DNA from 2 places in the Haloactinomyces albus genome. Region 2 is predicted to be linked to the other one. Evidence: riboswitches for the same ligand, from Rfam matches in the RefSeq annotation. Region 2 holds a riboswitch; the other holds the start of a gene.

Region 1 (11,730 bases), 1.1 Mb from region 2:
AGGCCGTGGCGCGTTCCTCGGAGACCTCCTCGGGCACGACGGCCCACATCGATCCGAGGAGTTCCCCGCCCATCCGGATCGGCATGATCAACCGGGGCAGGGTGCCGTCCTGCTGGGCGGGGACGAAGATCGCAGATCCGCCCTTGGTGAGCTTGCGGAACGTCCCGCGCGCACGGAACTTCGCGAGCACCTCATCGGGCTGTTTGCGTCCCATGATCGTGGAGACTCTGGCCGGATCGGTGAGGTCCTGGCGTGCCGAGTAGGCCAGCACCTGCGAGTGCGCGTCCTCGATGGTCACCGGTGCGTCGACGACGTCGGCGACCGCGTCGGCGAGCCGGAACAGGTCCCCGAGGCCGGGATAGCCCATGTGAGTGTGGTCACCGCCGTCGGTGTCCTCGACGGCGGTGCCCGCCAACGCTGCGCGGATCAGCCATACGAGCTGTGCCCATGCCGTGCCGTCACGCACTTCGATGAGCGCGAGCCCGGCGCTCTCGGCTGTGCTGACCACCTCATCATCGGTGGCCATCGGCGCCTTGAGCAGCACCGCCGCCGCGCCCTGCGTACCGCAGTCCCGAATGAGCGCCACCGCTTGGGTGAGTTCGGTCACGGCAATGCCGAGCACGAGGTCGCCGTCGGCGACGGTGCGGGCCACGCCGGGTTCGGCGATCACGACATCGCCGACGCACTCGGTCGAATCGGGAGTTCCTACGATGCGCAGTAACGTCGGGCCGACCCGTTCGATCAGAGCCCGGACATCGATCATCCCCTGCCTCCTGGAGCACACCCGGGTTGGACGCTGCGGCGAGCCGGGTTATCGTTGCCGGACACAGCGACAATCGCATACCGGCCGTTGAAATCGGGCGGGAGAGCCCCTGCGGGCACGGAACAGGTCGACGGTGACCTCTCCGGTGAGCAGGGCGCCGAAGGAGCAAGACTCCCCGCAAACTCTCAGGCACCCATGACCGCCCGGCCGAGGCAACTCTGGAAAGCGCACGCCCCGTGCCGGGGCGCAGGCGCACCCACGGTGCAAGCCGCAAGCATGCGGCGAAGCTCTCAGGTTCCGCAACAGAGGGGGAGGCCCAAGTACCCGGGCATGTCCATGCCCTCGATATCAACGGAGCCTCCCCTATGTCTTTGCCCACGCATCTCCAGTACACCGAAGAGCACGAGTGGCTCGAGGATCGTGACGGCATCGTGCGCGTGGGTGTCACGCCCTACGCGTCCGAAGCCCTGGGCGACATCGTTTACGTGCAGCTTCCCGACGTCGGCGAACAGGTCAAGGCGGGCGAGTCCTGCGGCGAGTTGGAGTCCACCAAGTCGGTCAGCGACCTGTACGCGCCTGCCACCGGTGAGGTCGTGGCGGTCAACGAGTCGGTGGTCGACGATCCCTCGCTGGTCAACGCCGATCCCTTCGGTGACGGCTGGCTGCTGGAGATGCGCGTGAGCGAGAACGGCAAGCTGCTCACCGCGGAGCAGTATGCCGAGTTGACCGGTGGGGAGTAGCCCTCGGCAGACAAAGGAGGGCTGATCAATGGCGATCAGTGTCTTCGATCTTTTCTCGGTGGGGATCGGCCCTTCCAGTTCGCATACCGTCGGCCCGATGCGGGCGGCGAGCATGTTCGCTGCCCGGTTGCGGGCCGAGGGGCTGTTGCCCGAGGTCGCGCACGTGCGGGCGGAATTGTTCGGCTCGCTGGGCGCGACGGGTCACGGGCACGGCAGCGCGAAGGCGGTGCTGCTGGGACTGGAGGGCCACCGGCCGGAGTCGGTGGATCCGGTGGCGGTGGCCGATCGGGTGACCGAGATCCGGGCGTCGAACCGGATCCTGCTCGATGGCACTCACGAGTTGTCGTTTCTGGTCGATCACGATCTGGTGCTGCATCGGCGGAAGTCGTTGCCGGTGCATCCCAACGGGATGCGGTTCTCGGCCAGTGACGGCGCAGGCGGTGAGCTGCTGGCGGCGGTGTACTACTCGGTCGGCGGTGGGTTCGTCGTCGACGACGACGCGTCCGGCACCGACCGGGTCACTCCGGACGCCACCGAGGTGGCGTATCCGTTTTCCAGTGGAGCCGAACTGCTGGCGCGGGCAGGCGAGTCGGGCTTGCCGATCAGTGGTGTGATGCTGGCCAACGAGTACGCGTGGCGCGATGACCATGCGGTGCGCCGGGAATTGCTGCACATCTGGCACGTCATGGCCGAGTGCGTGGACAACGGGTGCGCCAACACCGGCCAGTTGCCGGGCGGGTTGCAGGTGGGCCGCCGGGCGGCCGATCTGCGGGCCAAGCTCTCCGAGACCGATGATCCGATGGAGTGGGTCACTGTCTACGCGATGGCGGTCAACGAGGAGAACGCCGCAGGTGGGCGGGTGGTCACGGCGCCGACCAACGGGGCGGCGGGCATCATCCCGGCGGTGCTGCACTACTACTGGCACTTCGTTCCCGACGCGAGCGAGGACGGGGTGGTGCGGTTCCTGCTGGCCGCCGGGGCGATCGGGGTGTTGTTCAAGGAGAACGCCTCGATCTCCGGTGCCGAGGTCGGGTGCCAGGGCGAGGTCGGTTCGGCGTGTGCGATGGCCGCGGCCGGGCTGGCCGAGGTCCTCGGCGGCGGTCCGCAGCAGGTGGAAAACGCCGCCGAGATCGGCATGGAACACAACCTCGGGCTGACCTGCGACCCCATCGGCGGGCTGGTGCAGATTCCCTGCATCGAGCGCAATGCGGTCGCCTCGGTCAAGGCGATCACCGCCGCCCGGATGGCACTACGTGGTACCGGGCGCCACTTCGTGTCGCTGGACAAGGTCATCACCACCATGCGCGCCACCGGCAAGGATATGAAGGACAAGTACAAGGAGACCGCCCGCGGCGGGCTCGCCGTCAACGTCATCGAATGCTGACGTGCGTGCCTCCCGAATCGAGTGGGAGTGAGCGGAACTTTCGTCGCACCTGTTGAGGCGAAAGTTCCGCTCACATCATTCACTCCGATCTCTCCGGAAGCGCCGGGCCGTGTGGGGGCACACTGGTGTGGTGAGCGAACACGACAACGGTGGCTCCGGGCGGGGCGATTCGGAAGCCGAGAACTTCGCACAGGGGCCCAACACACTCTGTTTCACCTGCGGCGGGTTCCGCCGGGTCAGTGAGCCGAGGGTGTATGTCATCCAGGCCACCACCGACATGCAGGCCGGGATGACGATGGCCGAGTGGCGCACCTGTCCGCACTGCCGGGGGACCGGTCACCTGCGCGGCCTGGACGCGCCCGTGTAGGCAGGTGTGGCATCCGTACGAGCAGGCGATCCCGTGCATGCTCGGCCGGAACAGGAGGATTCGCTCAGTTCGCCAGTACGTAGATGAGGCCGAGGCCGCCGACGAGGACCGTGAAAGCCGCCACGGTACCGGGCAGTGCGCCGTCCGACAGCGGTGCTTCGCGGTGCAGACTGCGCTCGTCCCGCCGGTAGCGTCGCCAGGTCAGCAAGCTGATGACCACGACCAGGGGCAGCGTCAGTGCGGCGCACACGGCGGCGAGGACAACATCGGTTCCCGCGAGCAAGCGGATGACCACAGCAGTTGCCACCACGAATGCCAGTGCGGTGCGCGACCAGGCAAGGGTGGTCCGCTCGATTTGCAGTCCGGGATCCCACGGGCCGCTGTGCCCGCGATGGCCGCTGCTCCCACGGTCGCTTCTCCCGCGTTCGCTGAGCACGGTCAGAACCCGATAACCAGGACGAAAATGCAGGCGAGCACACCGATCACCGCGAGTCCGGAACCGAACGCGGGAGCCATCCGGAGCGCGGGCAGGGCGCTACCCGTGCGCAGGGCCCGTTCGGTCGAGGCCCACCGCACGAACGCCGTTATGCTGCACAGAATGCCACCGGTGAGCAGGACGACCGCCAGCAGTGTCCCCAGCGGGCTCGTCCGCTCCTGCGCCGCTTGGAGAGCCTCGACTCCGACTCCTCCCGCCATCAGGGCCAGAGCAGTGCGCAGCCATGCCAGGAAGGTGCGCTCGTTGGCCAGCGTGAAGCGGGGATCGGGCTCGGAGCCCTCGCGATAGACCCGACGTGGCCGACGCCGGGGTTCGGTTTCGGAATCGGCGGGGACCATGCGACCACCATAACCAGGCCTCCACGTGGTCCGGCCGTGGCGGTGCCGCTGCCGTGGTGTCGACGATCCCTCAGAAGTCGAAGACCGGCCCCGTGTGGGCGGTGAGCACGCATGCATTGGAATACGTCTTCTCGTGCTTGACCGGGGTGCCCTCCCACGTGCCCGTGGCGGTCACGGTCACCGGCCGGTAGACCAGCGGGCACATGGCGTTGTCCCGACCTGCCCGTAGGCCGCTGAACTTCCCGCCTGCCCTGTCCAGGTTCTCGCAGGCCGATGCTGCCTTGGGGTGGGTGCCGCCGGCTGGTCCGCAGGTGAGTACTACCGCTCGGTACGGGTCGGAGCCGGTGCCGCGATCGACGGTGAGGTGCAGAACGCTGGCGGAGTGTTGCACGGACGGCTCGGAGCTCGCCGACGGCAGCGGTGCTGCGGAGGCGCCGGTGGAAGCCAGCGTGGCCGCGGCGATCGCGGTGGTGGCGATCAGTGTGCGGCCGAATAACCGGATTGCAGCCATGCTCGTGGTGCCTCCATCTGGATCGGGAGATGGCATTCAGCTTTACTGGCTGATCTCTACCGATCCATCCTTACCGGCAGAGCCTCCGAATCGCTGTACTCGGCGGGAAGAACCACCGAATCGAGTTTCACTCGTTCGGGCAACGCTGCCGAACGTGAAACCGTTCCGCTGTGGACCGGCGAAGCCGCCTCCGGATGTGCGGCCCCGGCAGCACGCGCCCCGCATCGCGCAGGGGCGCGGCTGTGCCGACACATCGCGAGCACGTCATCGCCCGTGATCAACCAGGCAGGCCTCAAACGTGGTCGCGGATCACATCGTTGACCGCTCGCTGGAAACCGTTGACCAGGATCTGGATCGTCAACGGGCGGAGCTGGTCGGTGGCGGCCCGGACCCGCTCCCGCTCGTTCTCCGGCCTGCCGCGCTCGACATAGGGTCGCAGCACATGGGCGGCGAACAGTTCGCGCAGGTCGGTGGCGATCTGTGCGGTGTGCTGCTCGACGATCCGCTTGGCCTGCACCATCATCTCCAGAGGTAGCTCGAGATCGAGGATCTGCACGCCGACACCCAGCATCGCGGTGCTGGACAGGCGCACGCGGTCCGGCTCGTTCTCGATGCGCTCCAGAATGCCGAGCATGACGAGCTGCTCGATCCGCTCGTCGTCGAGTGAGCGGCCGGCGCGCCGGTCGAGTTCGTGCCGGTCGATGTCCTCGGCTTGATCATTGGTCCACGGCGCCAGCAGTGCCCGATGCAGTGCGAGCTCCTCGGGCGGGGCATCGTGCGGGATGCGCTGCAGGTGATGTTCGATGGCCGTCAGGGTGAATCCGAGCGCTTGGAGTTCGCGGATGAGGTCGAGCCGTGCGAGGTGATCGCCTCCGTACAGACCCACTCGTCCACGCAGGCGCGGGGGCGGTAGCAGTCCTCGTGAGGAGTAGAACCGAACGGTGCGCACTGTGACACCCGCACGTGCTGCCAGTTCGTCGACGGTGAGCTCTTCGTCCGCTGTTCGGAGCATGCGTGGCACCATACTCCTTGACCAATGTGACACCAGCGGTGTAACACTATTTGCGTCACAGTTCTGTGTCGGACGACACAGGCATGCAGGGAGGTGTGCCAGTGGCAGCAGGCGAGGAATCGAATCGGCAGGCAGGACGGGGTCCGCTGGCGGGGATTCGGGTGGTCGAGCTGGCCGGGATCGGGCCTGCTCCCTTCTGCGCCATGCTGCTGGCCGATCTGGGGGCCGACGTCGTGCGCGTGGACCGCCCCACCAGCGCGGGCGAACAGGACGACCTGCTCAATCGCGGCAAGCGTTCGATCTCGGTGGATCTCAAGCACGAGCGGGGACCGGCCGCCGTGCTCGGGTTGGTCGAGCAGGCCGACGTGCTGCTGGAGGGCTTCCGGCCGGGGGTCGCCGAGCGTCTCGGTATCGGCCCCGAGACTTGCTGGGAGGTCAATCCCGCACTGGTCTACGGGCGGATGACCGGGTGGGGACAGGACGGTCCACTGTCGTCCAGCTCCGGGCACGACATCGACTACATCGCGTTGAGCGGCATGCTGCACTCGATCGGCAGAGCGGGCGGCCCGCCCCAGGTTCCGGTCAACCTCCTCGGCGACTTCGGTGGCGGGGCGATGTATCTCGCGGTCGGGATCCTGGCGGCTGTGCTGGAATCACGCGGCAGCGGCCGTGGCCAGGTGGTCGATGCCTCCATCGTGGACGGATCGGCGCATCTGGGGACGATGCTGTTCGGCATGCTCTCGACCGGTGGGTGGCGTACCGAGCGCGGTACGAACCTGCTCGATACCGGTGCCCCGTTCTACGACGTCTACGCCACCGCCGACGGCGAGCACATGGCCGTCGGCGCGTTGGAACCGCAGTTCTACGAGGAGTTGCTCGAACGCCTGGGGCTGACCGGGGCGCTCCCCGACCGCGACGATCCCGCGAACTGGCCCGAACTGCGCAACCGGTTCACCGAGGCCTTCGCCGCACGGACCCGGCAGGAGTGGACCGAGATCTTCGCCGACTCCGATGCGTGCGTGACCCCGGTGCTGTCGATGACCGAGGCCGCCGAGCATCCGCACGTGCACGCGCGCGGATCACTCGGGGAGTACAACGGGACGCTTCAACCGGCGGCGGCGCCCCGGTTTTCCCACACGCCGAATCCGGCACCGGGTCCGGTCCCCCGTTCCGGCGCCGACGGCGACTCCGTGTTGCGCGAGTGGCGGGTCGCCGGAGCCGAGGGACTGCTCGAGTCCGGAGCCGTTCGGCCGAACCGAAAGGATGCGTGAGCCATGCGCAGGGAACTGTTCGACGATGAGCACCGGGCTTTTCGCGAGACGGCGCGAACCTTCATCGACAAGGAATTGGTGCCGCATCAGGAGGAGTGGGAGGCCGCGGGCATCGTCAGCCGCGACGCCTGGCTCGCCGCCGGTGCGCAGGGACTACTGGGCACGAGTGTCGACGAGCGCTACGGCGGGGGCGGCGTCGACGACTTCCGGTTCAACGTCGTCTTCGACGAGGAGCTGATCAACGCCGGAGTCTCGGGTTTCGGTGTTCCCGTGCACAACGACATCAACGCGCCCTACCTGACACGTCTGGCCACCGAGGAGCAAAAGCAGCGCTGGTTACCCGGATTCTGCTCCGGAGAGACGATCACCGCGATCGCCATGACCGAGCCCGGTACGGGCAGTGATCTGCAGGGCATTCGCACCACGGCCGTACGGGACGGCGACGACTACGTCCTCAACGGCCAGAAGACGTTCATCAGCAACGGCATCAACGCCGACCTGGTGATCGTCGTCGCGTGCACCGATCCCGAGGCGGGCCACGAGGGATTCAGCCTGCTGGTGGTCGAACGTGACATGCCCGGCTTCGAGCGCGGCCGCAACCTGGACAAGATCGGCCAGAAGTCCCAGGACACCGCTGAGTTGTTCTTCAACGACGTGCGTGTCCCCGCGGCGAACCTGCTCGGTGAGGAGGGCCAGGGCTTCATCTACCTGATGCAGAACCTGCCACAGGAGCGCCTGTCCATCGCCGTGGCTTCGGCCGCCGCCGCGGAGCGGACCCTGGAAGCGACCAAGGAATACTGCCGTAACCGCACCGCCTTCGGCCGCCCGATCGGCAAGTTCCAGCACAACCGGTTCGAGCTGGCCGAAATGGCCACCGAGGTGCAGATCGGCCGGGTGTTCGTCGATCGCTGCGTGACCGAGCACCAGCGGGGCGAACTCGGCGTCGAGCACGCTGCGATGGCCAAGTGGTGGCTGTCGGAGATGAACAAGCGAGTGGTGGATCGCTGTCTGCAGCTGCACGGCGGCTACGGCTATATGGCGGAGTATCCGGTGGCCAAGGCGTTCCTGGACTCCCGGGTGCAGACGATCTACGGTGGTACGACCGAGATCATGAAGGAGATCGTGGGCAAGTCGATGGGCTTCTAGGATCGTGTCCGATCCTTCCGCACGGGCGGTTGGCAGCGATCGACCGTGTTGAGAAGCTGGACGTGAGCTCCTGCTCCGAGGAGCCGGTCCGCTGTCTCCGGGGGCGGAGGGATGCGTGGTGGACTGGATCGTCGCTCCGGATGGTGCCGGACGTGAGCTCGCCGACGTCCTGCCCTCCGCGCTGGCCGCGCTCGGCACCGCAGGCTTCACCGACACCATCGGCATGCCCGGATGCCGTAGGGCGGTGGTGCTGCTCGTCGACGGGCTCGGTTGGACGTTGCTGCACGAGTACGCCGACCATGCGCCGTTCCTGACCTCGTTGGCCACCGGAGCACCCGGTAAGGCGGGGTTCCCGACGACGACGGTCACCAGTTTGACCTCGTTGGGCACCGGCCGGTGCGCGGGTAGGCACGGGGTGGTCGGCTACACGTTCGCGGAACCCTCGGGTGGCCTGCTGCATCCGCTGTCCTGGTCGACGCACGGCACGGCGGAGGACACGGCGGGACGCCGTAGCAGCCTGCTCGACGTGTGGCCTCCGGAGCGGGTGCAGCCGCATCCGACGGCGTTCCAGCAGGCCGAGGCAGCCGGCGTGGACGTCCGCATCGCGGTGCCGCGCGATTTCAAGGACACCGGGCTGACCAGGGCGGCGATGCGGGGTGCCGAGTTTCGGGGCATCCATGCCTTCGGTGATCTCGCAGCGGAGTTGCTCGATGCGGTCCACGCGCCCGGCCCGACGCTGTGCTACGGCTATCACGGGCACCTCGACCTGCTCGGTCACCTGCACGGGCCCGGATCGCTGCCGTGGCGGATGCAGCTCGAACAGGTGGACCGATTCGTGTCCGCACTGGCCGAGCGTCTCCCGGGCGACAGCGTGCTCACCGTCGTCGCCGACCACGGCATGGTGACCATGGACCCACAGGAGACGGTCGATGTCGACACCGAGCCGGAACTGCGGGACGGTGTGCGACTGATCGGTGGCGAGGTGCGCGCTCGTCAGGTGTATGTCGAACCGGGCGCGGTCGATGATGTGCACGCCGCGTGGCGGGGCACCATCGGCGAGCGCGGTCTGGTGCTGACCGGGGAGCAGGCGATCGACGAGGGCTGGTTCGGTCCCGTCATCGACGAGGACGTGCGCCCCCGTATCGGGGACGTGCTCGCGGTGATGCGCGAGGGCGGGGTGACCCGTTCGGCCCTGGAACCGAACGAATCGGCGTTGCGCGGCCACCACGGCTCCCTGACCGCTGCGGAGCAGTTCGTTCCGTTGCTGGTCACGACGGGTTGATTGCCGTGGTCGGGTGCTCTCCGGGCACGGCGATGTGCATGTTGCGTTCTCGGCCGTTGCCGGGTACCCGGCTGTGCCTCCATGTCGATTCGGCCGGTGCGGATACCACCGAGCCGGAAGGGACCGGTTCGACTGCGGGCCGATCAGTGCTTGCCGACCTCTTGTATCTATGACGTATCCAACATATGGTCTGCGCTACACCGTCACAGGGCTTTCCCTGGAACGAGAACCGGTGATGCGGTGAGAGGGAGGCGGGCCATGCAGTCGGCTGATACCGGGCAAGTTGCCTGCGGGCAAGCCGGTAGCGGGCAAGTCGGTAGCGGACAGGCCGCCGAGAGCGGGACCGAACATCCGGACCTGCACGGAGCGCTGCAACGCTTCCGCGGGATTCTCGCGCCGGATGCGGTCATCACCGATCCGCAGCAACTGCGCACCTACGAGTGCGACGGACTGGCCAGTTACAAGGTGGTGCCCGCTGCTGTGGTGCTGCCCGAGGACGCCGAGCAGGTTCGGGCGGTGGTGCGGGTGTGTTCCGAGCACGGAATCCCCTTCGTCGCTCGTGGTTCGGGTACCGGCCTGTCCGGGGGCGCACTGCCGCATGCCGACGGTGTTCTCGTGGTCACCTCCAGGATGCGCCGCATTCTCGACATCGACATCGCCAACGAGCGAGCCGTGGTCGAACCCGGCGTGATCAACCTCGACGTCACGAGAGCGGCTTCCCCGCACGGCTACTACTTCGCCCCGGATCCCTCCAGTCAGCAGGTCTGCTCGGTAGGGGGCAACGTCGCCGAGAACTCGGGCGGGGCGCACTGCCTGAAGTACGGCTTCACCGCCAACCACATCCTCGCGATGGAGGTGGTCACGCCCGACGGCGAGCTCGTGGAACTCGGCGGCTCCGCTCCGGACGTGCCGGGATACGACCTGCTCGGCGCCTTCATCGGCAGTGAGGGAACGCTCGGTGTGGCCACCCGGATCACCGTGCGGCTGCTGCGGAATCCGGAGTCGGTGCGGACCTTGCTGGCCGGTTTTCCCTCCACCGATGAGGCGGGCGCGGCGGTATCGGCGATCATCGCCTGTGGAGTCACGCCCGCAGCCATCGAGATGATGGACGCACTGTCCATCGAGGCCGCCGAGCAGGCCGTCCACTGCGGATACCCGGAGGGTGCGGGGGCTGTGCTGGTCGTCGAACTGGACGGCCCCGCCGCCGAGGTGGAACACACCTTCACCGAAGTTCAGCGGCACTGCGAGGAACACGGTGCCTTCGAGATCAGGGTCGCTGCCGACGACGCGGAGCGGGCGCTGATCTGGAAGGGGCGCAAGTCGGCCTTCGCCGCCGTGGGCAGGATCAGCCCGGACTACATCGTCCAGGACGGGGTGATCCCCCGGACATCGCTGCCCGAGGTCCTCACCAGGATCGCCGATCTCTCGGCGAAGTCCGGGGTACGGGTCGCCAACGTCTTTCACGCCGGAGACGGCAACCTGCATCCGCTGGTGCTGTTCGACGGCGCTGAACCCGGTGCGGCCGAGCGCGCGGAGGAGGTCTCCGGCGCGATCCTCGACCTGTGCCTCGAACACGATGGTTCGATCACCGGGGAGCACGGCGTCGGCTCGGACAAGGTGCGCTATATGGGTCGCATGTTCACCGACGAGGACCTCGACACCATGCAGCGAGTGCGGTGCGCGTTCGACCCGGTCAACCTCTGCAATCCGGGCAAGGTCTTCCCGACACCCCGGCTGTGCGGGGAGGTCCCGGGGCCGCGTCGCGGAGTGCACCCACTGACCGAAGCCGGATTGGCGGATCAGTTCTGATGGCGACAAGGACCGAAGACGCGGCGCGTGCCGACCTGTCGGCCGCGCTCGGGGCGGAGCGCATTCGTGACGCGGGAGAGGCGGATGCCGTCAACGGGGTCCGGCCCCATTGGGTCGCCTCGGTTACGGACACCGAGCAGACCGCCGCGGCCATGCGGGTGGCGAGCGAGTACGGGCTCCGGGTGATTCCTCGGGGAGCCGGCAGCAGGATCGGCCGGGGCAACGCCCCGGACGCGGTGGAGCTGCTGCTGGACCTCTCCGGTGCCGACGAGGTACTCGAACACGCGGCCGGCGATCTCGTGGTTCGGGCACGGGCGGGTACGCCGATCGCCGAGGTGCAGCGGGTGGTCAGCGGTGCCGGGCAGCAGTTGTCGATCGACCAGCCGTTGGCGGGTTCCACGGTCGGCGGCGTGATCGCCACCGGTGCGACCGGCCCCGGTCGTCACCTGTTCGGCGGAGTACGGGATCTGCTCATCGGCATCACCGTGGTGCGTGCCGACGGTGTGGTGACCGCTTCCGGGGGCAAGGTCGTCAAGAACGTCGCGGGATACGACCTCGGCAAGCTCTACACCGGCTCCTACGGCACCCTCGGCGTGATCACGGAGGCGATC
Region 2 (11,730 bases):
GGACAGGCGGCACCGACGCGGGGATGTGGTGCGGACTCGGTGAGCATCACGGGCGAACGATCGTGTACGCCGCGCAGACGGGGACGGCCACCACCCCGGCCGGTTTCCGTACGGCCGGAAGGGCCATCCGGCTGGCGTGCCGGCTCGGGTTGGCCGTGCTGACGCTGGTGGACACTCCCGGTGCCGCCAATACCGCGGAGTCGGAGCGTGCGGGCGTCGGCCCGGCCATCGCCGAGCTGTTCACGGCCGTTGCCGAAGCCACGGTTCCGATCACGACACTGGTGATCGGTGAGGGCGGCTCGGGCGGTGCCCTGGCTCTGGCCGCGCCGGAGCGGACCTGGATCACCCCGGATGCCTACTTCGCGGTTATCGCACCGGAATCCGGTGCCGCGATCCTCAAGCGCGGCCGCGAACACGTCGCCGAGGTGGCCGCCGGGTTGCGGTTGCGACCGCAGGACCTGCTGGAGCTGGGATTCGTGCGCGGTATCGCCTCGCCGGACCGGTAGGCGCGGCGCCCGTGCGGAAGTCCCCGGAAAGAATTGCCCGGGGCCGCCGGTATCGCTCTCCGGCGGACCCCCGGGGCGTTCCGGGGACGTGGTCTTCGACATGGTGGTTGCGGCGCCGCGAGGGGACGTCGGTTCCACAACCACCCATGCCGTCCTGCACACCTCTCCCGCACCCTACGCGGGTTGGCGCTCCTTCTTCTCCTCCTCCTGGACGAGATCCTGACCCCATGCCCGGCGCTCGGCCGTGTCGGGCTCCAGCGCGGCCATCGAAACCGGCGAGTTGACTCGCCGTGTCAGCCAGGACACCACCAGAATCGTGAGAAGACCGGCGACCATCGAGACCGTGCGGAACGGGAAGAGCACCGATCCGTCCTCGTACCATGGCCAGGGCAGGAACGGCTCCAACCCGAAAACCGGCGAGCCGCCGGAAAGCCGCAAGAAGAGTCCGACCAGGAAGCCGGAGATCGCCCCGATTCGGTTGGCGAACGGCACGAACAAGGCGCACACCAGCATCGGGAACAGCAGTACGTAGATCAGGTCACTGGCCAGGTACCACAGCTGGTAGACGCTGGCGACGTTGAGCGCCAGGATGGTCGCCGCCGCGCCGATCACCACGATCAGGCGGCGGATCGTCTTCTGCACCTGCTGCGCTTCCGCGTTCGGGCGGAGCAGACGGCGGTAGACGTTCCACCCGGCCACCGACGACGCGGACAGCACCGAGGAATCCACGCTGGACATGACCGCTGCCGCCAGGGCACCGAGGCCGAGCGCGGACACGGCGGTGGGCAGGAGATAGCGCAGCACATAGGGCAACGCCAACGACGGGTTCTCCAGCGGCGGAGCGCCCTCGGCCTGGAAGTTGGCCGCTGTGGCGATCACGCCGATCAGCACCGGAGGCACGGCGGCGAGGACGGCCACCACGCTCGCACCGATGGACAGGCGCCGGGCGACCTCCGGAGTACGCGCCGACAGGACACGCTGGAAGTAGACCTGCCACGGGATGCCCCCGAAGACCAGCAACAGGCCGGAGTCCCACCAGTTCCAGTAGGCGTGGCCCCAGGCCGGGTCATCCCACCCGGTCAGCGGTGGGAACAGCGCGGCGTAGGACTCGAAGTCCATGGTGTAGTTCGACCAGGCACCGCCCAGTCCGCCGACGCTGGCCGCGGCGAACGGGATCGCCACGGCGAGACCGATGAAGATCACCACGATCTGCACGACATCGGTGATGGCCACCGACCACATGCCACCGACCACGGTGTAGGCCACGGCGATGGCAGCCGACAGGATGATGGCGACGTTGAAGTCCAGCCCGATGATCGTGCCGAACGTGGTGCCCAGCGCGGTGAGGATCGCGCCGGTCCAGAAGATCTCGCCGAGCACGGCGGGAATTGCACCCAGACCCGCGGCGCGCTTGCCGAACCGGATGTCGATCGGGTCCAGCATCGTGGTGAATCGGCCGCGCCGCATCTTCTTGGCGAAGAACAGACCGCCGATGAGCAGGCTCAACGCGTAACCCCAGGGCGCCTGTGCCCAGGCGAGGCCGCTGGAGAAGGTGGCCTCGGTCGTACCGCTGATGTAGCCACCACCCACCCAGGTGGCCGTCATGGTGAACACGCCGATCCACAGCGGCATGTTTCGGCCGGCAACCATGGTGCCGGCCAGTCCACTGGCGCGTCGGGCGGCGACGAAGGCACCCAGCCAGTAGAACAGGGCGTAGAACACCAGCATCGCGATCAACCCGGGCCAGGACACCTGGGGTTGTGCGATGGCAACGTAGCTCAGGGCGAGCCCGAGTACGACGACGAAGACGCCGATCTTCAGCATGCCGCCGGTGTTTCGCCCGGAACCGGATGATCGCTCTGTCGGTTCGGTGTTCGTGTCTCTTTCCGCAGGCACGTTCGTCCTTCCGTCTTATCGTCAGAGCAGTTGAGGACCATAACCACGGAAAGCGTAGATGTACAGATGTACTAGTTACGTAAAGGTAACGGAGCGGCCATGCGATCTGCCCGGGTGGATAGCGGGGCAGTGGTGTGCCGGTGCGCCAAAGTCAAGGAAAAACCGCAGTTCACGGCGCTGTTGAGCGGGTGGTTGCGGCGGCAGGCGAGGAAGGGGTCGCGACTCCGTCGCAGAGAGGACGGTCACGGTGCGTTTGTTATCGGTGTCACCTCTCGGCTGGCGATTACTGCGCTGAGTAACTACCGATGGCTCCGGAGTGGTCGACAATGGGTTTCCGGCCGATTGCGGGGAGTCGGGAAAAGTCGATATTCGCGCTCGGACAAGGTGCTCCGGAATGCCTGAAAATCCGTTTCGACTTCTTCGGGAAAGTCCGATTTCTTCGCGGTCGGCGGGAACCTCGGCGGGCGCGGAGGACGGCGACACGACAACGGCAGGGCGAAATCGACGCGATGAAATCGATGTGCGGAAACCGACACGGGAAGACCTCACCCCGAATCCGTCGTTGCCGGAAGGGGAGAGCGCGGCCCGGAGTCCGGTGACGGGTCGGCTCGACGAGTGGACGAGTGGTTGTGGACGAGTGGTTGGCGGTTGTGCTGCTGCGCTGTGCGCGCGGCTTTCGGTGGTGGGCGGTTCGGCGCACGGTAAGAGCCGCCGAGCGCTTCGGAGGCGACGCAGCGCGACACAGTGGCTTCGGTCACACACAATTCGGTCAGGGAATGTCGCCGGGGCGGGTAGCGGCAAGGCGCTCAGGCCGGCAGCCGGAACGGAGGTGCTACCACTGATGCACACGGAAACGCACTCGGCAGCGGCCCATTCGGACAGCTGCCGAAGGGGTGCGGAACTGCCGACCACACCGTGCAGCGTGGTGTGGAGCGGTGGTCACTCGTACGTACTTGAAGGAGTGGGCGGTCGCTCGCTCTGGGCGGGCGTCGACGATCGGGGTCGCCCGCTCTTTCTGACCGATGCCGAACTCGAACGCAGGGGATGGAGCCATCCTCGGAACTGACGCGGGCGCCGCGATCGTGCTGAACTGCCATGTGGGATCCTGAACGCAAAGCGGGCACGGTGTGGTCCTACCCGGGTTGGGTCCCACACGGGGAGGGGTGCCCGCCGGCGTGAGCCGGCCCGGGCGGGAGCGGTCGCACAATGGTTCAGGGGAGGCGCTCGTGGTGCAGGATGCCGACGGCACTCCCGATCGAACCGCTGCCACGGGGAATCCTGCAGATCGGTCCGCAGCGGAACGGGCGTTCGATCATGAACCCGACCCGGGGCTGGCGCGGATCAAGGAAGCCGCAGCCGGGGTCTGGGACGACCCGTGGTGGACGCTGCCGAACCTGCTCAGCGTGCTCCGGCTTGCCGGGGTCCCGCTGTTTCTGTGGCTGCTGCTCGGGCCGCACTCCGACCTTCTCGCGCTGCTTGTGCTGGTGGCCAGCGGCATTACCGACTGGCTGGACGGCAAGCTCGCACGGTGGCTCGGTCAGTACAGCCGCCTCGGTCAGCTGCTGGATCCGGCAGCCGACCGTCTTTACATCATCGCGACTCTGTTCGCCTTCGTCCTGCGCGGCGTCGTTCCCTGGTGGGCCGCGACCGCGCTCATCGCCCGGGATGTGGTGCTGACCCTGTGCCTGCCGGTCCTGCGCTACCACGGTTATGAACCACCCGATGTCCACTATCTCGGCAAGGCGGCGACGTTCTGCCTGATGTACGCCTTTCCGCTGTTGCTGCTCGTGCAGGGTGACTTCTCCTTCGACGCCGTTGTCCGGCCGGTCGCCTACGCCTTCACGTGCTGGGGCGGGGCACTGTATCTCTGGGCAGGGGTGCTGTACCTGGTTCAGGTGATCGCCGCGGTACGGGTGGCGCACACCCACCGTGGCCGGTCCGGCCGGTTCGGCCGCGCCTGATGAAGCCCGTCGGCACGACCGGGTGGAATATCTTGCGATGTGGACAGCACAGCCAATAGGCTGATCCATCCCGTTGCATGAGCTCTGCCGTGACGGGATCCGACGAGTCAGACGAGGAAGGTGGAACCCAGGTGACCTCGGAAGGAACCAGGTACACCCAGGAGCACGAGTGGGTGTCACCCACCGGCGACGACGTCGTGCGGATCGGCATTACCGATTATGCCCAGCAGCAGCTCGGGGACGTGGTGTTCGTGCAGTTGCCCGATGTGGGCGAGCAGGTGGCGGAGGGTGCCACGATGGGCGAGGTCGAGTCGACCAAGAGCGTCTCGGACCTCTACGCACCTGTCGCGGGTGAGGTTGTTGCCCGAAACGAGCAACTCGACAGCCAACCCGAGCTGGTCAACTCACAGCCACGTGACGACGGGTGGATGGTCGATATCCGGCTGGCCGATCCCGCCGCATTGGAGCGGTTGCTCGACGAGGCAGCCTACCGGCAATTGATCGACCAGGGATGATCTTCCTTCCGGGGGGAATCCGGGAGTCGATATTGGGAGTCGCACGTCCGGCACGGTCCCCGACACGGTACGTTGGGTGACACTGGCACGACCCATCCGCTTAGAGGAGAGCTCAGGTGAGCACGAACGACGGGCCCGGCGACGTACCGCCGGAGCAGTCCTCGGAGACCACCTCGGTCTTCAGGCCCTTCCTCTCGGAGCAGGAAAATACCGAGAGCGCGTCCTCGGAGCCTGCCGCGTCCGGGGTCGATTCGCTGCCCGCCGGGTCCGCCCTGCTGGTGGTCAAGCGTGGCCCGAACGCGGGGTCGCGCTTCCTGCTCGACCGGGAGACCACCAGCTCCGGACGTCACCCCGACAGCGACATCTTCCTGGACGATGTCACGGTATCCCGCAGGCATGCCGAGTTCCGGCGGGAGGGCAACGACTACGTCGTTGTCGACGTCGGCAGCCTCAACGGCACGTATGTCAACCGGGAACCGGTGGATACCTCGGTTCTGGCCAACGGCGATGAGGTACAGATCGGCAAGTTCCGCTTGGTGTTTCTGACCGGACCGGTCGACGGGGACACGGGCCCCCGGTAACGAGTTGGGGGATCGAGCGGGGGGCGGTGTCGGACGGCACCGCCCCCGACTGTTGATGAACGGGGAACAGGGCCGGGTGCGGTGACCTGCCCCGATATTGCCGATTCGGGCTTTGTCCCGGCGGTCTCCCTTTGGGGCTCTGTCCGGAGGAAGCGGTGTATCGTGCGGGGGACTGCGCCTGCCGGGACGGACAGCGCTCGGTAGGGGTTTCGTGGCCCACAGAATGGGAATGGCGCGGTTGGCGGTGGCCGATGTTGGGTGTCTCCGCCGTATCGCGGGTAGCGTCGAAGGCGTCGGTGCGCGATCCTCGACAGGGATGTCACGCTTCGACGCGCTGGAGGAGGCGATTGGACGATGAGCAGCGAAATGCGCGTCGTCGGCGTGCGTGTGGAACTACCAGCCAACCAGCCGATCCTACTGTTGCGGGAGACCGAAGGTGAGCGTTACTTGCCGATCTGGATCGGATCGGTGGAGGCGACGGCCATCGCACTGGAACAGCAGGGTGTACGGCCTGCGCGGCCATTGACTCATGATCTGCTCAAGGACGTGATCGGAGCGCTCGGGCGTGACCTGGAGCAGGTGCGAGTCACCGATCTCCAGGAGGGCACGTTCTTCGCCGAACTCGTCTTCGACGGGGACGTGCGGGTATCGGCACGGCCGAGTGACTCGGTGGCTCTCGCGCTGCGGATCGGGGTGCCGATCCACGCTGACGAATCCGTGCTGGACGAGGCCGGATTGCTCATTCCGGATGAGCAGGAGGACGAGGTCGAGAAGTTCAAGGAATTCCTGGACTCGGTGTCGCCGGAGGATTTCCGGGGGGCCGACACCTGACCTGGTCGGCCGCGGCACCACCACGGGTCCTCTTCGGACCTCGGGAGCCGAAGGCGGCCTTCGATGACGGGAAGTTGCCGGGCGCGGGCGGCCGTACGACCGCCCGCGCGTCGCGTTGACCGCCTCCTGGCCCGAGCTTATCGTCGAAGTCACGCAATGTGCTCTGATGTGCTGTCGGTGGCAGTATGGACCCACGCGATGAGCTCGAGGCAGTGAATTCGACGAGGCAGTGAATACGGCACGGTGAATCCGATGCTCGGACAGGTGGCATCCCCGGATTGCGGTCTACCCGGGGTCTGGTGGTCGCCGGCTGGACGCCGGTCGAGGGGAGGCAGGCGTGGTTGAGCAAGCACCCGACCGGGATGCTGCGGTGGAGCAGGGAGAACTGTTTCCGGACGCCTCGCTGCCGGATGAGCTGGTCGGTTACCGCGGTCCGGCCGCCTGTCAGATCGCGGGCATCACCTATCGGCAACTCGACTACTGGGCGCGCACAAAACTGGTCGGTCCGTCGATCAGGCTCGCGGAAGGCTCCGGCTCGCAGCGGCTGTACTCGTTCAAGGACATACTGGTGCTCAAGGTCGTCAAACGACTGCTGGACACCGGGGTCTCGCTGCACAACATTCGCGTTGCGGTGGACCATCTCCGGCACCGCGGAGTCCGTGACCTGGCCGGGATCACCCTGTTCAGCGACGGTACGACGGTCTATGAGTGCACCTCCGCCGAAGAGGTGGTGGACCTGCTGCAGGGTGGCCAGGGCGTGTTCGGCATCGCGGTCAGCGGTGCCATGCGCGAGATCACTGGAACGATTCACGAGTTCCCCGCCGAGCGGGCGGACAGCGCCGAACAGCTCGACGGAGCAGAGGACGAACTCTCCAGACGCCGTCGCGATCGCCAAACGGGCTGAGCTATCAGGTAGGCTTCGGGGAGTCGCAGACCCCGTACGGGAGAGTTCGCTTCGGCTGCCAGTCGGAGCGGCGCCGAAGGAGCAACCTTCCCCGACAACCTCTCAGGCCTATGGACCGTACGGGCGAGATACCTCTGGAAAGAGGGTCGGTCCCCACCGGGTGACAGGCCCCGCCGACGGTGCAAGCTCGGCCACGCCGAGTGAAGCTCTCAGGCGTCCGCTTCGCGGACATTGACAGAGGGGGAGGGCAGTACTTCCGCGAGTGCTGCCTGCCCCTGGCTGCAATGCCCGCGATGATGGAGGTTGGGCGATGACCGACGTGACCAATGACCGCATTCCGCTCGCCGCTCTCGAGCACGGGACTCCGTTCGCCGATCGCCATGTCGGACCGATGCCTGCAGAGCTGGCCCGGATGCTGGACGTGATCGGTGTCGGTTCCCTGGAAGAACTCGGTGAGCACGCTGTGCCTGCCGGCATTCGCGAGCGCGACCTGCGGATGGCGCTGCCGGAGCCGGCCACCGAAGCCGAGTCGCTGGACGAACTGCGCGAGCTGGCCCAGCGCTGCCACCCGCACACGGAAATGATCGGCCTGGGCTATTACCCGACGATCACCCCACCCGTGATCCGCCGCAACGTGATCGAAAACCCTGCCTGGTACACCGCTTACACGCCGTACCAGCCGGAGATTTCCCAGGGACGTCTCGAGGCGTTGCTGAACTTCCAGACGATGGTCGCCGACCTCACCGGTGTGCCCGTGTCGAACTCGTCGATGCTCGACGAGTCCACGGCCGCCTCCGAGGGGATGACCCTGGTGCGGCGCGCGGGCAAGTCCAAGTCGCCGCGTTTCGTCGTGGACGCCGATACGCTGCCACAGACCCGCTCCGTCATCGAAACGCGTGCCGAACCCCTGGGCATCGAAATCGTGGTGGCCGATCTCTCCGAGGGCGTCGCGGGACTGCCCGATGGTGAGTTCTTCGGTGCGCTGCTGGCATACCCGGGGGCCTCGGGTGTGCTGCGGGATCACGAAGCGCTCATCTCCGAGATTCACCAGCGGGGTGGGATGGCCGTGGTCGCGGCCGACCTGCTCGCACTGACACTGGTTCGCGCGCCGGGTGAGATCGGCGCGGACGTCGTCGTGGGCACCAGCCAGCGCTTCGGTGTGCCGATGGGCTTCGGCGGTCCCCACGCCGGATACATGGCAGTGCGCAAGGGGCTGGAACGCCAGTTGCCCGGCAGGCTGGTCGGGGTCAGCGTCGACGCCGATGGCGATCAGGCCTACCGGCTCGCGTTGCAGACTCGGGAACAGCACATTCGCCGGGAGAAAGCCACCAGCAACATCTGCACCGCCCAGGTATTGCTGGCCGTGGTGGCCTCGATGTACGCGGTCTACCACGGTCCGGCCGGTCTGCGGGCGATCGCGACGCGCACGCACCGGATGGCCGCCGTGCTCGCTGCCCAGTTCCGCCATGGCGGGATCGAGGTTCTCGGGGACAGCTTCTTCGACACCGTTGTCACACGGGTGCCGGGCCGAGCGGACGAGATCGTGGCAGCGGCCCGGGACTCGGGAGTCAACCTTCGCCGTGTGGATGCCGACCACGTCGGCATCAGTTGTGACGAGACGACCGACCGTGACCATCTTGCCAAGGTGTGGCAGGCCTTCGGTCTGACCGGTACCGATCTGGCCGATGTCGATGATCTCGACGCCTCGATTCCGGACGCGCTGCCCGATGCATTGCGGCGCAGCTCGGAGTATCTGACGCACCCGGTGTTCCACCAGCACCGCTCGGAGACCTCGCTGCTGCGTTACCTGCGCAGGCTCTCCGATTCCGATGTGGCACTGGATCGCAGCATGATCCCGCTGGGCTCGTGCACGATGAAGCTCAACGCGGCTGCCGAGATGGAGCCGATCACCTGGCCGTCCTTCGCCAATATTCACCCGTTCGCGCCCGCAGCGGACGCCGAGGGGCTGCTGAAGATCGTGCAGGATCTGCAGTCGTGGCTGGCCGAGATCACCGGTTACGACGCGGTGAGCCTGCAGCCCAACGCGGGCAGTCAGGGCGAGTTCGCGGGTCTGCTGGCCATCCGCGCCTACCACCACAGCCGTGGTGAGTCGCAGCGCGATGTGTGCCTGATCCCGGCGAGTGCGCACGGCACCAACGCGGCGAGCGCGGTGATGGCCGGGCTGCGTGTGAACGTGGTGCGCTGCGACGACTCCGGCAACATCGAGATGGACCACCTGAGTGAGCTCGTCGAGAAACACCGCGACGACCTCGCCGCCATCATGATCACCTACCCGTCCACGCACGGCGTCTACGAGAACACCGTGCAGAACGTCTGCGGGATGGTGCACGATGCCGGCGGGCAGGTCTATGTCGACGGGGCGAACCTCAACGCGCTGATCGGGCTGGCTCGGATGGGCAAGTTCGGTGCCGATGTGTCGCACCTGAACCTGCACAAGACCTTCTGCATTCCGCACGGCGGCGGTGGGCCCGGCGTCGGCCCGATCGGCGTGGGTGCGCATCTGGCGCCGTTCCTGCCGAACCACCCGCTGCAGCCGGAGGCGGGCCCGGAGACCGGTGTGGGGCCGATCAGCGCCGCTCCGTGGGGCAGTGCGTCGATCCTGCCGATCTCGTGGGCCTATGTCCGGATGATGGGCTCCGACGGCCTGCGTCGCGCGACACTGACCGCCGTGGCTTCGGCGAACTACGTCGCCCGGCGCCTGGACGAGTACTTCCCGGTGCTCTACACCGGCTCGGGTGGGTTCGTCGCTCACGAGTGCATCCTCGATCTGCGTCAGGTCACCAAGGACAGCGGTCTGAGCGTGGAGGACGTCGCCAAGCGGCTGTGCGACTACGGCCTGCACGCGCCGACGATGTCGTTCCCGGTGGCCGGCACTCTGATGGTGGAGCCGACCGAGAGCGAGAACCTCGCCGAGCTGGACCGGTTCTGCGAGGCGATGATCGCCATCCGCGCGGAGATGGACAGGGTCGCGGCCGGGCACTGGTCCGTCGACGACAATCCGCTGGTGCACGCACCGCATACCGCTGCCTCGCTGGCGGGGGACTGGGATCACGCCTACGGTCGTCAGGAGGCCGTCTACCCGATGGGCACCGATGCGGCCAAGGTGTGGCCACCGGTCCGGCGGATCGACGGTGCGCGCGGGGACCGCAACCTGGTGTGCTCCTGCCCGCCGCTGTCGGCGTACGAAGGGTGACCGGCCGGTACGATCGGTGACCCCGTCGACTACCGTTGGCGACTTCACCTGAAAAGACTTCGAGAGGGGTTGAGCTCATGCTCACCATCAGCGAAGACGCAGCTGAGGTCATCAAGGTCGTCCTGTCGGGAAATGAATCTCCCGAGGGGGCCGGTCTGCGGATCGCCACACCCGAAAGTGGCGATGTGAACGAGGGTCTGCTGGCGTCGGTCGTCGCCGAGCCAGAGGGCAACGACCAGGTTGTCGAGGCCGAGGGCGTGCGCGTCTTCCTCGATCAGCAGGCGGTTTCGGTACTGGGTGACAAGACCCTGGACGCCGAGCGCGATGACAACGGCGAGGTCGGTCTGACCGTTCGGGAGTGAGTCGGGTGCCCGCCGGACACGGAGTTGCTTCGGTCCGGCGGGCCCATCCCGGTGCGCCTCATTCCGTGCACCGGATGTTTTCGACGGGAGCCGCAGCAGACGTGTCGGCCCAGGTGAGCACTCCGCGACAGAGGTCGATCAACCGTTGGCGCAGGTTCGCGGATTCCTCGGCGAAGGCACGCTGCCTGCGCACGTATTCCGCGCGCCCTTCGGGCGTCTCGATGGGAACCGGTGAGTAGCCGAGGTCACCGAGGTCGTAGGGGCTGGCACGCATGTCGAGTTCCCGGACCCGTGCTGCGAGGTCGAAGCAGTCGGCGACCAGTTCGGCGGGCACGAGTGGATCCAGCTTGTAGGCCCACTTGTACATGTCCATGTTCGCGTGCAGGCAGCCCGGCTGTTCGAGTTGCACCTGGTCCTCGCGGCGAGGTTGCAGAGTATTGCGCGGTCGTGCCTGATCGGTGAAGAAGCGAAATGCGTCGTGGTGGGTGCACCGGATCCGCATCGACTCGACGACTTCGTCGGTGCCCTGGTGGCCCAGCCGTAGTGGCCGGCCGGTATGGCGCACGTCATCCGGGTCGGTCCGGTACACCATCGCCCACTCGTGCAGCCCGAAACATCCCAGCTGCGCCGGACGTGCTGCGGTCGCGGTGAGCAGCGAGAGTACGAACTCCACGGTGCTGCGCCGGGAGGGGGTCAGCACAGCCGGGTCGACCATGATCCCGTCGTCGGTTTCGATGTAACCGCGCCGTTCGAGGAACTTCCCGCCACCGGCCAGGGCCACGCCGTAGCCGGGTTGCCAGCGCTCCAGCCGCGAGGGGCGGTGCGAGTAGTAGGTGAACAGGAAGTCCATCACCGGGTGCGCCTCGCCGCGCTGCTTGCGGCGGCGGTGCGGTTCGGTCCACCGGGATACCCGCGCGTGATGTGCCGCCTCCCGCTCGCACCATTCGCGTTCGGACAGCA

Evidence for each region. A riboswitch is a leader RNA that binds a small molecule or an ion and turns the genes downstream of it on or off. The one in region 2 is predicted to bind glycine.
Region 1: linked by a shared signal. The riboswitch ahead of gcvH (glycine cleavage system protein GcvH) and the one ahead of gcvP (aminomethyl-transferring glycine dehydrogenase) in region 2 are both predicted to bind glycine.

Annotation. Positions count from the first base shown of each region.
Region 1 is NZ_JAVDXW010000001.1:1,444,236-1,455,965, reverse strand. It holds gene JOF55_RS06830 (PucR family transcriptional regulator) at 1-763, opposite strand, end outside; glycine riboswitch at 852-975, shown strand; gene gcvH (glycine cleavage system protein GcvH) at 1,129-1,503, shown strand; gene JOF55_RS06820 (L-serine ammonia-lyase) at 1,532-2,887, shown strand; gene JOF55_RS06815 (hypothetical protein) at 3,018-3,254, shown strand; gene JOF55_RS06810 (YidH family protein) at 3,319-3,690, opposite strand; gene JOF55_RS06805 (YidH family protein) at 3,693-4,088, opposite strand; gene JOF55_RS06800 (SSI family serine proteinase inhibitor) at 4,159-4,599, opposite strand; gene JOF55_RS06795 (MerR family transcriptional regulator) at 4,892-5,611, opposite strand; gene JOF55_RS06790 (CaiB/BaiF CoA transferase family protein) at 5,695-6,882, shown strand; gene JOF55_RS06785 (acyl-CoA dehydrogenase family protein) at 6,886-8,028, shown strand; gene JOF55_RS06780 (alkaline phosphatase family protein) at 8,147-9,310, shown strand; gene JOF55_RS06775 (FAD-linked oxidase C-terminal domain-containing protein) at 9,569-11,119, shown strand; gene JOF55_RS06770 (FAD-binding oxidoreductase) at 11,119-11,730, shown strand, end outside.
Region 2 is NZ_JAVDXW010000001.1:308,009-319,738, reverse strand. It holds gene JOF55_RS01505 (carboxyl transferase domain-containing protein) at 1-506, shown strand, start outside; gene JOF55_RS01500 (high affinity choline transporter 1) at 681-2,330, opposite strand; gene clsA (cardiolipin synthase ClsA) at 3,734-4,363, shown strand; gene gcvH (glycine cleavage system protein GcvH) at 4,495-4,878, shown strand; gene garA (glycogen accumulation regulator GarA) at 4,995-5,459, shown strand; gene JOF55_RS01480 (bifunctional nuclease family protein) at 5,814-6,290, shown strand; gene JOF55_RS01475 (MerR family transcriptional regulator) at 6,628-7,194, shown strand; glycine riboswitch at 7,222-7,322, shown strand; gene gcvP (aminomethyl-transferring glycine dehydrogenase) at 7,505-10,408, shown strand; gene JOF55_RS01465 (HesB/YadR/YfhF-family protein) at 10,486-10,770, shown strand; gene JOF55_RS01460 (3-methyladenine DNA glycosylase) at 10,829-11,730, opposite strand, start outside.